2 linked regions of the Lichenibacterium dinghuense genome follow. Each later gene encodes a partner of the first gene's protein in a complex. Links are inferred from orthologs where the notes say so. Each region holds a gene or a part of one and is shown on either strand. Other genes may lie near its edges. The genes, in order: rpsG and tig.

Region 1 (3,618 bases):
CCTCACCTCCAAGGAGAGGAGGCGAAAGTCGCAGGATCAGCGCGCGACTGCGCGCGCGAGGGCCAGGGCGGCGCCGAGGAGGACGATCGTCTGGAACCCGATCATGCCGACGACCCACTTGACGAGGTCCGCCTCGATGGTCTCGATCTTGGCTTCGAGGCGCAGTTCCGTCTCGCGGAGTTCACCACGAACGCTCTGAATCTCAGACTTGAGGTCGGCCTTGATCGCGAGGTCGCCCTGCATCGCCTCGGCGAAGGCGTCGGCCACGCCCTCGGCCTGCTCGGGGCTGAATCGGGCCTTGTCTTGCAGGTTGCGAGCGAGGCGGAGCGGGTCGAACACGGCGCTCATCGTCGGGATCGCCCTTCTTCGGCGATGAAAGGCTCTGGACCGTTGATCCCTTGTAGCGCCGCTCTGCCATCGGGGCAGGGGTGGCATTCCGCGCCGGACATTCTCTCGGGGCGGGCGGTTGCGCTGTTGACGCCCCCGGTGTCGCCCGGTAAGAGAGGCCAACTTTCGGCAGGCCGTAGGTACTTTCGCTCCGGGACGACGCGTCCCGGACCAAGAAGAGCCTAAACGCTGCCGGGCTCACCTGAGACCAAGCTCCGGTCGCTCGCGCGGGCGGGGTTCATCGAAAGAAGCAAGAGCGTGGCGCGTCATGCGTCGCGGTCCTCTGCATTTGGTGCGCTTGAGGTCCGGAAGGACCATGGGCGCACTTCGCTTTGCACGCGTTTCGGCGCCGGCGTCTCCGCCGTGCCGGGCCGCCCGGATCGGACCTAGAGAAGCCAGACATGCCGACGATCAGTCAGTTGATCCGCAAGCCGCGCGTCGTCGCCAAGGCGCGCAACACGGTGCCCGCGCTGCAGCAGAGCCCGCAGAAGCGCGGCGTTTGCACCCGCGTCTACACCACGACCCCGAAGAAGCCGAACTCGGCTCTCCGCAAGGTCGCCAAGGTGCGCCTGACCAACGGCTTCGAGGTCATCGGCTACATCCCCGGCGAGGGCCATAACCTTCAGGAGCACTCGGTGGTGATGATCCGCGGCGGCCGCGTGAAGGATCTTCCGGGCGTGCGCTACCACATCATCCGCGGCGTGCTCGACACCCAGGGCGTCAAGGACCGCCGCCAGCGCCGGTCGAAGTACGGCGCGAAGCGTCCGAAGTAAGGAACTGACACGATGTCCCGCCGCCACAGCGCAGAGAAGCGTGAGATCATCCCGGACGCCAAGTACGGCGACGTGACCCTCACCAAGTTCATGAACTCGATCATGTACGACGGCAAGAAGTCGGTCGCCGAGGCGATCGTCTACGGCGCCTTCGAGAACATCGAGCAGCGCCTCCGCACCGAGCCCCTGCCGATCTTCATGCAGGCGCTCGACAACGTCGCCCCCGCCATCGAGGTCCGCTCGCGGCGCGTCGGCGGCGCCACCTATCAGGTGCCGGTCGAGGTCCGTCCGGAGCGCCGCCAGGCGCTGGCCATCCGCTGGCTCATCACGGCCGCCCGCGGCCGCAACGACAAGACCATGGTCGACCGCCTGTCGGCCGAGCTGATGGACGCCGCCAACAACCGCGGCAACGCCGTCAAGAAGCGCGAAGACACGCACCGGATGGCCGAAGCCAACCGCGCCTTCTCGCACTATCGCTGGTAATCCGGCGAACCCGCGCCTTCCGAGGATCGACCCATGCCCCGCTCACATCCGATCGAAGACTACCGCAACTTCGGCATCATGGCCCACATCGATGCGGGCAAGACGACCACGACCGAGCGGATCCTGTTCTACTCCGGCAAGTCCCACAAGATCGGCGAAGTCCACGACGGCGCCGCCACCATGGACTGGATGGAGCAGGAGCAGGAGCGCGGCATCACGATCACGTCGGCCGCCACCACGACCCAGTGGAACGGCAAGCGCCTGAACATCATCGACACCCCCGGCCACGTGGACTTCACCATCGAGGTGGAGCGCTCGCTCCGCGTGCTCGACGGCGCGGTCTGCGTGCTCGACGGCAACCAGGGCGTCGAGCCCCAGACCGAGACGGTCTGGCGCCAGGCGGACAAGTACAACGTGCCCCGCATCGTGTTCGTCAACAAGATGGACAAGATCGGCGCCGATTTCTACAAGTGCGTCGACGACATCAAGACCCGCGTCGGCGGCCGTCCGGTGTGCATCCAGCTGCCGATCGGCGCTGAGTCCGACTTCAAGGGCATCATCGACCTCGTCCGCATGAAGGCGGTCGTCTGGGAGAACGAGAACCTCGGCGCCAACTACCACGACGAGGAGATCCCCGCCGACCTGCTCGACCGCGCCAAGGAATACCGCCTGGCGATGATCGAGGCCGCCGTCGAGCTCGACGACGACGCCATGTCGGCCTACCTCGACGGCACCGAGCCGGACGAGGCCACGCTGAAGCGGCTGATCCGCCTCGCCGTGCGCAAGATCGCCTTCCACCCGGTGCTGTGCGGCACGGCCTTCAAGAACAAGGGCGTGCAGCCCCTGCTCGACGCCGTCGTCGACTACCTGCCGTCCCCGCTCGACCGTGAGGCCATCAAGGGCATCGACGTCAACACCGAGGCCGAGGTCACCCGTCCCGCGTCGGACAGCGAGCCCTTCTCGCTGCTCGCCTTCAAGATCATGGACGACCCCTTCGTCGGCACGATCACGTTCTGCCGCGTGTATTCGGGTCACATCGAGAGCGGCACGACCGTGCTGAACTCGACCAAGGACAAGAAGGAGCGCATCGGGCGCATGCTCCTGATGCACGCCAACAACCGCGAGGACATCAAGGAGGCCTATGCCGGCGACATCGTCGCCATGGCGGGCCTGAAGGACACCCGCACGGGTGACACGCTCTGCGACACGCAGAAGCCGGTGATCCTGGAGAAGATGGAGTTCCCCGAGCCGGTAATCGAGATCGCGATCGAGCCGAAGTCCAAGGCCGACCAGGAGAAGCTGGGCGTCGCCCTGCAGAAGCTGGCCGCCGAGGACCCGTCCTTCCGCGTCTCGACCGACACCGAGTCGGGCCAGACGATCCTCAAGGGGATGGGCGAGCTCCACCTCGACATCAAGGTCGACATCCTGCGCCGGACCTACAAGGTGGACGCCAACATCGGCGCCCCCCAGGTGGCCTATCGCGAGAAGCTGACCCGCCGCGTCGAGCAGGACTACACGCACAAGAAGCAGACGGGCGGCACGGGCCAGTTCGCCCGCGTCAAGATCGTCTTCGAGCCGAACGAGGCCGGCGCCGGCAACCTGTTCGAGTCGAAGATCATCGGCGGCGCGGTGCCGAAGGAATACGTGCCCGGCGTCGAAAAGGGCATCAACTCGGTCATGGGCGCCGGCATCCTGGCGGGCTTCCCCGTCGTGGACGTCAAGGCCACGCTGATCGACGGCGCCTTCCACGACGTCGACTCGTCGGTCCTGGCGTTCGAGATCGCCTCCCGGGCGGCCTTCCGGGAAGCGTTGCAGAAGGGTGGATCGGTTCTGCTCGAGCCGATCATGAAGGTCGAGGTCGTGACGCCGGAGGAATACACCGGCTCGTGCATCGGCGACCTGAACTCCCGCCGTGGGCAGATCCAGGGGCAGGACGTGCGCGGCAACGCCAACGTCATCAACGCCATGGTGCCGC
Region 2 (6,975 bases), 3.1 Mb from region 1 along the record:
CTTCGCGGTGGACGTGGCCGCGCTCGCGCCGCTTGAGCATCTCCGGGGCGACGCGGCCGGGGCCGCGGCCGCCTGGGCCGGGCCGGTCGGCGACGCCGCCGGGGCCGACCCCGTCGCGCACGACCTCGTGGTCGACGCCCTGTTCGGCGCCGGCCTGTCCCGTCCGCTCGACGGCGCCGCCGCCGTGCTGGTCGAGCGCGTCGCGGCCGCGCGGCGGCCGGTGCTGGCGGTCGACCTGCCGTCCGGCCTGTCGGGCGAGTCCGGCGCCGCCCTGGGCCCCGCCGTCCGCGCGACCGAGACCGTGACCTTCTTCCGCCTGAAGCCAGGCCACCTGTTGATGCCGGGTCGCGAGCGCTGCGGGCCGGTGACGCTGGCCGACATCGGCATCGACCCGGCCGTGCTGGACGGCATCGGCGCGACCCTGTTCCACGATCTGCCGGACCTCTGGGAGCGCCACTACCCGCGCCCCGCCGCGGCCGGGCACAAATACACCCGCGGGCACCTCGTCGTCGTGTCGGGCCCGATGCCGACGCTCGGCGCCGCGCGGCTGTCGGCCCGCGGCGGGCTGCGGATCGGCGCCGGCCTCGTCACGGTCGCGAGCCCCGCCGACGCGCTGGCGATCCACGCCGCGCAGCTCACGGCCGTGATGCTGAAGCCCTTCGACGGGCCGGAGGCCTTGGCCGGCATCCTCGCCGACGCGCGTCTCAACGCCGTGGTGATGGGGCCGGGCCTCGGCCACGGCGCCGACGCGCCGGCGCTGGTCGCGGCGGCGCTGAAGCCCCGCGGGGCGCCGCGCGCGGCCGTGCTCGACGCCGACGCGCTGACGCTCTTCGCCGGCCGGGCCGACGATCTGGCCGCGCTGGTGCGCGGGGCGGGGGGGCCGGTGGTGGTCACGCCGCACGACGGCGAGTTCGCCAGGCTGTTCGACGGCGCCGCCGGCGTGCTCGATGCCCCCACCAAGGTCGAGCGCGCGCGGGCCGGGGCGCGGCGGCTCGGGGCCGTGGTGGTGCTGAAAGGGCCCGACACGGTCGTGGCGGCCCCCGACGGCCGCGCCGCGATCGCCGGCGAGGACGCGCCCTGGCTCGCCACGGCGGGGAGCGGCGACGTGCTGGCCGGCATGGTGGGCGGGCTGCTGGCGCAGGCCATGCCGGCCTTCGAGGCGGCCTGCGCCGCCGTCTGGCTCCACGCCGCCGTGGCGAACCACCACGGCCCCGGGCTGATCTCCGAGGACCTCCCCGAGGCGCTCCCGGCGGTGCTCCGCGCGCTGTTGGCGCGGTACGGCGGACGCTGACGGGGCCGCGTCCTCCTTCCTCTCCGTGATCGTCGGCCGGCATGGACGGCAACGGAGACGCGCAGCCGCGGACGGGCGTGGATGCGGCAGCCCACCCGCCCACCTCCGTCCCGTTCCGGCACATTCCCGTCCGGCCCCCGATTTGCGGCTTCGCCCCCGCGCGGCGCTCCGCCGTGCCGTTTCGGCGAGGTTGCCATGCGTTTCGTGCCCGTCGCCGCGGTCCTGCTCGGGACGGCGGCCCTCGCCTTCGCCCGTGCCGCGACGGTTGCCCCCGAGGCCGCCCTGCCGGTGTGGGCGCTCTTCACCTTCGCGGTGTCGGCTTTCCGCGAGCCGCTGCGCTGAGCCCACTTTTTTGCTGCATCGGGCCGGGGGCGTTGATAAGACGCTCCGTCCGGGTTGGCCGGTTGCGAGACGGGCGGGCGTGGCGGAATTGGTAGACGCGCTGGATTTAGGTTCCAGTGACTCACGTCGTGGGGGTTCGAGTCCCTCCGCCCGCACCATTTCGGCAGGTTCCCACCGGGCCGCGCGGAGCCAGCGCCGGCCCGATCCTTCCTCGCACCCGTCCTCCGCCCTGCGGCGCCCCGGGAATTGCTTTCGCCGACCCACGGCACCGAGACGAGTGAAGGACTGAGACGATGCAGGTTACCGAGATCAGCGCCTCCGGGCTCAAGCGCGAATACAAGGTCGTGCTCCCCGCCGCCGATCTGGCGTCCCGCCTCCAGGGCGAACTCGTCGGCATGAAGGACAAGGTCCGCATCAACGGCTTCCGCCCCGGCAAGGTGCCGCTGTCGCACCTGAAGCGCCTGTACGGCCGCTCCATCATGGGCGACGTCGTGCAGAACGCCGTGAACGAGGCCAACCGCAAGATCGTCGAGGACAACAACCTCCGCCTCGCGCTGGAGCCCAAGATCGACCTCGCCTCCGACCAGGCCGAGGTGGAGCGGGCCATGGAGGCCGAGGGCGACCTGTCCTTCACGGTCGCGGTCGAGACCATCCCGGCCTTCGAGACCGGCTCCTTCGAGGACCTCGAGCTGGAGCGCCAGGTCGCCGAGATCTCCGACGACGAGATCCAGCGCTCGGTCGACTCGCTCGCGCAGGGCAGCCGCTCCTACACGCCGCGCGAGGGCGACGACGCCGTCGCGGCCTCGGGCGACCGCCTGAAGATCGACTTCGAGGGCCGCATCGACGACGTGCCCTTCGAGGGCGGCAAGGGCGAGGACGCGCCGCTCGTGCTCGGCTCGAACACCTTCATCCCCGGCTTTGAGGACCAGCTCGTCGGCGCCAAGGCCGGCGAGGAGCGCCGCATCACGGTGACGTTCCCGGCCGACTACAACGCGGCCCAGCTCGCCGGCAAGGAGGCCACCTTCGACGTCAAGGTGCGCGAGGTCGGCGCGCCGGGCGAGCAGAAGCTCGACGACGACTTCGCCAAGACCTTCGGCTTCGACACGTTCGAGGCGCTGCGCGACGCCATCCGGTCGCGCATGCAGGAGGACTTCTCCCGCGCCTCGCGCGACCGCATCAAGCGCTCGCTGCTCGACGCGCTCGACAAGCGCTACAGCTTCGAGCTGCCCGAGGGCCTCGTCGGCCAGGAGTTCGACAACATCTGGCGCCAGGTCGGGGCCGAGCAGGGCCGCACCGGCAAGACCTTCGCCGACGAGGACACGACCGAGGAGGCGGCGCGTGCGGAATATCGCCGCATCGCCGAGCGCCGCGTGCGCCTGGGCCTCGTGCTGGCCGAGGTCGGCGAGAAGGCCGGCATCAAGGTCGAGGACGCCGAGGTCGGCAAGGCCCTGGTCGAGCTGACGCGCCAGTACCCCGGCCAGGAGAAGGCCGTGTGGGAGCACTACACCAAGAACCCGCAGGCCTTGAGCGAGATCAAGGCGCCGCTGTTCGAGGAGAAGGTGGTCGACCACATCGTCGGCCAGGCCAAGGTCACCGAGCGCACCGTGTCGCGCGACGAGCTGTTCAAGCCGCAGGACGACGAGGACGGCGCGCCGAAGTCGGTTCCCGGCATCGAGCAGGCCGGCGCCGAGCAGCCGTCCGAGGGCTGACGCCGTGCCCGGCGGGGCGCATGTTGCGCTCCGCCGGGGTGGACATATATTCGACGCATGGCCCCGCGGGGCCGCTGACAGGGAAGAGGGCCGGTCCGATGCAGGATCCGATCGCGATGTACAACAACTACCTCATCCCGCAGGTGATCGAGAACACGAGCCGCGGCGAGCGCGGGTTCGACATCTATTCGCGCCTGCTGCGCGAGCGCATCATCTTCCTGACCGGGCCGGTCGAGGACAACATGGCTTCGGTGATCATCGCCCAGCTGCTGTTCCTCGAAGCCGAGAACCCGAAGAAGGAGATCTCGCTCTACATCAACTCGCCGGGCGGCGTGGTGACGGCGGGCCTCGCCATCTACGACACGATGCAGTTCATCCGCCCCAAGGTGTCGACCCTCTGCGTCGGCCAGGCCGCGTCGATGGGCTCGCTGCTGCTCTGCGCCGGCGAGGCCGGCATGCGCTACGCGCTGCCCAACGCCCGCGTGATGGTGCACCAGCCCTCCGGCGGCTTCCAGGGCCAGGCGTCGGACATCCTGCGCCACGCCGAGGACATCACCAAGATCAAGCGCCGGCTGAACGAGATCTACGTCAAGCACACCGGCAAGGACTACGACACGATCGAGCGCACGCTCGACCGCGACCACTTCATGACCGCCGACGAGGCCCAGGCCTTCGGAATCATCGACAAGGTGGAGACGGTCCGCGTCGAGGCGCCCGAGACGAAGTGAGGCGAGCCGCGGGTCTGGCCCGGGGCACGCCGCCCGCCCCGGGCTTGATCTCGCCGGAAAGCTGTGTTGGCGTCGGACGTCGGCCCCCGGAGACCCTGGCGCGGTGCCGCTCCGCGCAGACCCCCATGGTGCACCTTTCATTAGCCGGCCGCGGCTAATCCTTGAAAAATGATTCGAATCGCGCCCGGCGCGAAGCGGGTCGGACTGGAGACGACAATGGTTGGAAAAGCCGGCGGCAGCGATTCGAAGAACACGCTGTATTGCTCCTTCTGCGGCAAGAGCCAACACGAAGTCCGCAAGCTGATCGCGGGTCCGACGGTCTTCATCTGCGATGAATGCGTCGAACTGTGCATGGACATCATCCGTGAGGAGAACAAGTCCTCGCTGGTGAACCGCCGCGACGGCATCCCGACCCCGCGCGAGATCTGCAAGGTCCTCGACGACTACGTGATCGGCCAGCCCCAGGCCAAGCGCGTTCTGTCGGTCGCGGTGCACAACCACTACAAGCGGCTGAACCACGCGCAGAAGCACAACGACGTCGAGCTGGCGAAGTCCAACATCCTGCTGATCGGGCCGACCGGCTCGGGCAAGACGCTGCTCGCCCAGACGCTCGCCCGCATCCTCGACGTCCCCTTCACCATGGCGGACGCGACGACCCTCACCGAGGCCGGCTACGTCGGCGAGGACGTCGAGAACATCATCCTCAAGCTTCTCCAGGCCTCAGACTACAACGTCGAGCGCGCCCAGCGCGGCATCGTCTACATCGACGAGATCGACAAGATCTCCCGCAAGTCGGACAACCCGTCGATCACCCGCGACGTGTCGGGCGAGGGCGTGCAGCAGGCCCTGCTGAAGATCATGGAGGGCACCGTCGCCTCCGTGCCGCCGCAGGGCGGCCGCAAGCACCCGCAGCAGGAGTTCCTGCAGGTCGACACGACCAACATCCTGTTCATCTGCGGCGGCGCCTTCGCGGGGCTGGAGAAGATCATCTCGGGCCGCGGCAAGGGCACGTCCATCGGCTTCGGCGCCAAGGTCCAGGCCCCGGACGACCGGCGCACCGGCGAGGTGTTCCGCAAGGTCGAGCCCGAGGACCTGCTGAAGTTCGGCCTCATCCCCGAGTTCGTCGGCCGCCTCCCCGTGATCGCCACGCTGGAGGACCTCGACGAGGAGGCTCTGAAGAAGATCCTCACGGAGCCGAAGAACGCCCTGGTGAAGCAGTACCAGCGGCTGTTCGAGATGGAGTCCACGGAGCTGATGTTCCAGGACGAGGCGCTGAACGTCGTCGCCAAGAAGGCGATCGAGCGGCGCACCGGCGCCCGCGGGCTGCGCTCCATCATGGAGGGCATCCTGCTCGACACGATGTTCGACCTGCCCGGCCTCGACGGGGTCGAGCAGGTGGTGATCGGCCCCGAGGTGGTCGAGGGCAACGCCCGGCCCCTCTACATCTACTCCGAACGCGGGGCGGAGAAGACCGGGACGGGCGCGGCCAGCGCCTGAGGGGATCGAAGGGGCGGGGCCGGCGACGGTCCCGCCCTTTCCCGTCCAGGGCTTGCTCGGGGCGGGATCGACCCGCGGCCGGCCCGCGATAGTCCTTGAATGACGATCGGGTGACCGCCATCTTTTGATCAGGGCATCGGCGACGGGGCGGTTCAGGCCGCCCGATCCGGTCGCTCCGTGCCCCGGGGTGCAGTCGTCTGGCCCCGCGGTGCGCTTCGGTCCCGTCCGGTCACATCCCGGTCGGGCGCCGCGGCGAATGTCCGACGGCGGCTTCAGGAGAAGCGCCGGCGTGCGTCTCCCTCCCGACAGGATGCAGCATGAGCAGTCCGAAACGCGCCCCCGCCACGCCAGGGTCCATCGACACCTATCCGGTCCTGCCGCTGCGCGACATCGTCGTGTTCCCCCACATGATCGTCCCGCTCTTCGTGGGCCGCGAGAAGTCCATCCGCGCGCTCGAAGAGGTGATGAAGGCCGACAAGTTCATCCTGCTCGCCACGCAGGTGAACGCCACCGACGACGACCCGGCCACCGACGCCATCTTCACCACCGGCACGCTCGCCTCGGTGCTGCAGCTGCTCAAGCTGCCCGACGGCACCGTCAAGGTGCTGGTCGAGGGCTCGCGCCGCGCCAAGGTCGGCAAGTACGTGAGGACCGACGAGTTCTACGAGGCCGACGCCGAGGCGCTGGCCGACGACCCGCTCGACAAGGTCGAGGTCGAGGCGCTGGCCCGCTCGGTGGTCAGCGAGTTCGAGAACTACGTCAAGCTGAACAAGAAGATCTCGCCCGAGGTCGTGGCCGCGGTCGGCCAGATCTCCGACTATCCGAAGCTCGCCGACACGGTGGCGTCCCACCTCGTCGTCAAGATCTCCGACAAGCAGGGCATCCTGGAGACCACCTCGGTCGCCCAGCGCCTGGAGAAGTGCCTCGGCCTGATGGAGAGCGAGATCTCCGTGCTGCAGGTGGAGAAGCGCATCCGCACGCGCGTCAAGCGCCAGATGGAGAAGACCCAGCGCGAGTACTACCTCAACGAGCAGATGAAGGCCATCCAGAAGGAGCTCGGCGACGAGGATGGCAAGGACGATCTGTCCGAGCTCGAGAACCGCATCAAGGAGACCAAGCTTTCCAAGGAGGCCCGCGACAAGGCGCAGGCCGAGCTGAAGAAGCTGAAGCAGATGTCGCCCATGTCGGCCGAGGCCACCGTGGTGCGCAACTACCTCGACTGGCTGCTGTTGATCCCGTGGAACAAGCGCTCCAAGATCAAGCGCGACCTGCCGCTGGCCGAGTCCACCCTGAACTCGGACCACTACGGGCTCGACAAGGTCAAGGAGCGCATCATCGAGTACCTCGCGGTGCAGAGCCGCGCCAACAAGCTCACCGGCCCGATCCTGTGCCTCGTCGGCCCCCCCGG

The links.
Region 2: the proteins of rpsG (region 1) and tig are in contact, whole or in part, in a crystal structure (PDB 3GTY), measured with the Thermotoga maritima proteins. The link is inferred for Lichenibacterium dinghuense from one-to-one orthologs. Residues at the interface, in WP_004081843.1 of Thermotoga maritima: Lys34, Lys52, Lys55, Glu59, Arg62, Gln63, Glu66, Asn67, Lys69, Val71, Arg95, Ala109, Lys110, Lys111, Gly112, Arg113, Pro114, Glu117, Glu121, Ile124, Ala125, Tyr127, Asn128, Asn129, Thr130, Gly131, Lys135, Asp139, Arg142, Met143; in WP_004081061.1 of Thermotoga maritima: Glu122, Val124, Val129, Leu130, Tyr133, Glu188, Gly259, Ile262, Tyr263, Glu266, Ser270, Glu273, Gln274, Glu277, Arg308, Gln311, Ile312, Ser315, Tyr316, Glu325, Arg329, Arg336, Leu363, Phe366, Trp367, Arg373, Leu377, Arg381, Leu384, Glu387.

The regions. Positions count from the first base shown.
Region 1 is NZ_JAJLMN010000001.1:830,011-833,628, reverse strand. The notes cover bases 222-2,907. They hold rpsG (30S ribosomal protein S7), read left to right. Parts: upstream 222-1,172; coding sequence 1,173-1,643; downstream 1,644-2,907. Other genes in these bases: fusA (elongation factor G), read left to right, coding at 1,677-2,907; rpsL (30S ribosomal protein S12), read left to right, coding at 789-1,160; L7N97_RS03995 (DUF1640 domain-containing protein), read right to left, coding at 222-348. Outside these bases: more of L7N97_RS03995, read right to left, coding at 37-221; more of fusA, read left to right, coding at 2,908-3,618.
Region 2 is NZ_JAJLMN010000001.1:3,966,972-3,973,946, forward strand. What follows is about bases 1,275-4,134. They hold tig (trigger factor), read left to right. Parts: upstream 1,275-1,926; coding sequence 1,927-3,342; downstream 3,343-4,134. Other genes in these bases: L7N97_RS18935 (NAD(P)H-hydrate dehydratase), read left to right, coding at 1,275-1,291; L7N97_RS18940 (hypothetical protein), read left to right, coding at 1,487-1,633; L7N97_RS18955 (ATP-dependent Clp protease proteolytic subunit), read left to right, coding at 3,441-4,070. In the rest of the region: more of L7N97_RS18935, read left to right, coding at 1-1,274; ATP-dependent Clp protease ATP-binding subunit ClpX, read left to right, coding at 4,287-5,567; lon (endopeptidase La), read left to right, coding at 5,885-6,975. UniProt on the Bacillus subtilis protein: Involved in protein export. Acts as a chaperone by maintaining the newly synthesized protein in an open conformation. Functions as a peptidyl-prolyl cis-trans isomerase.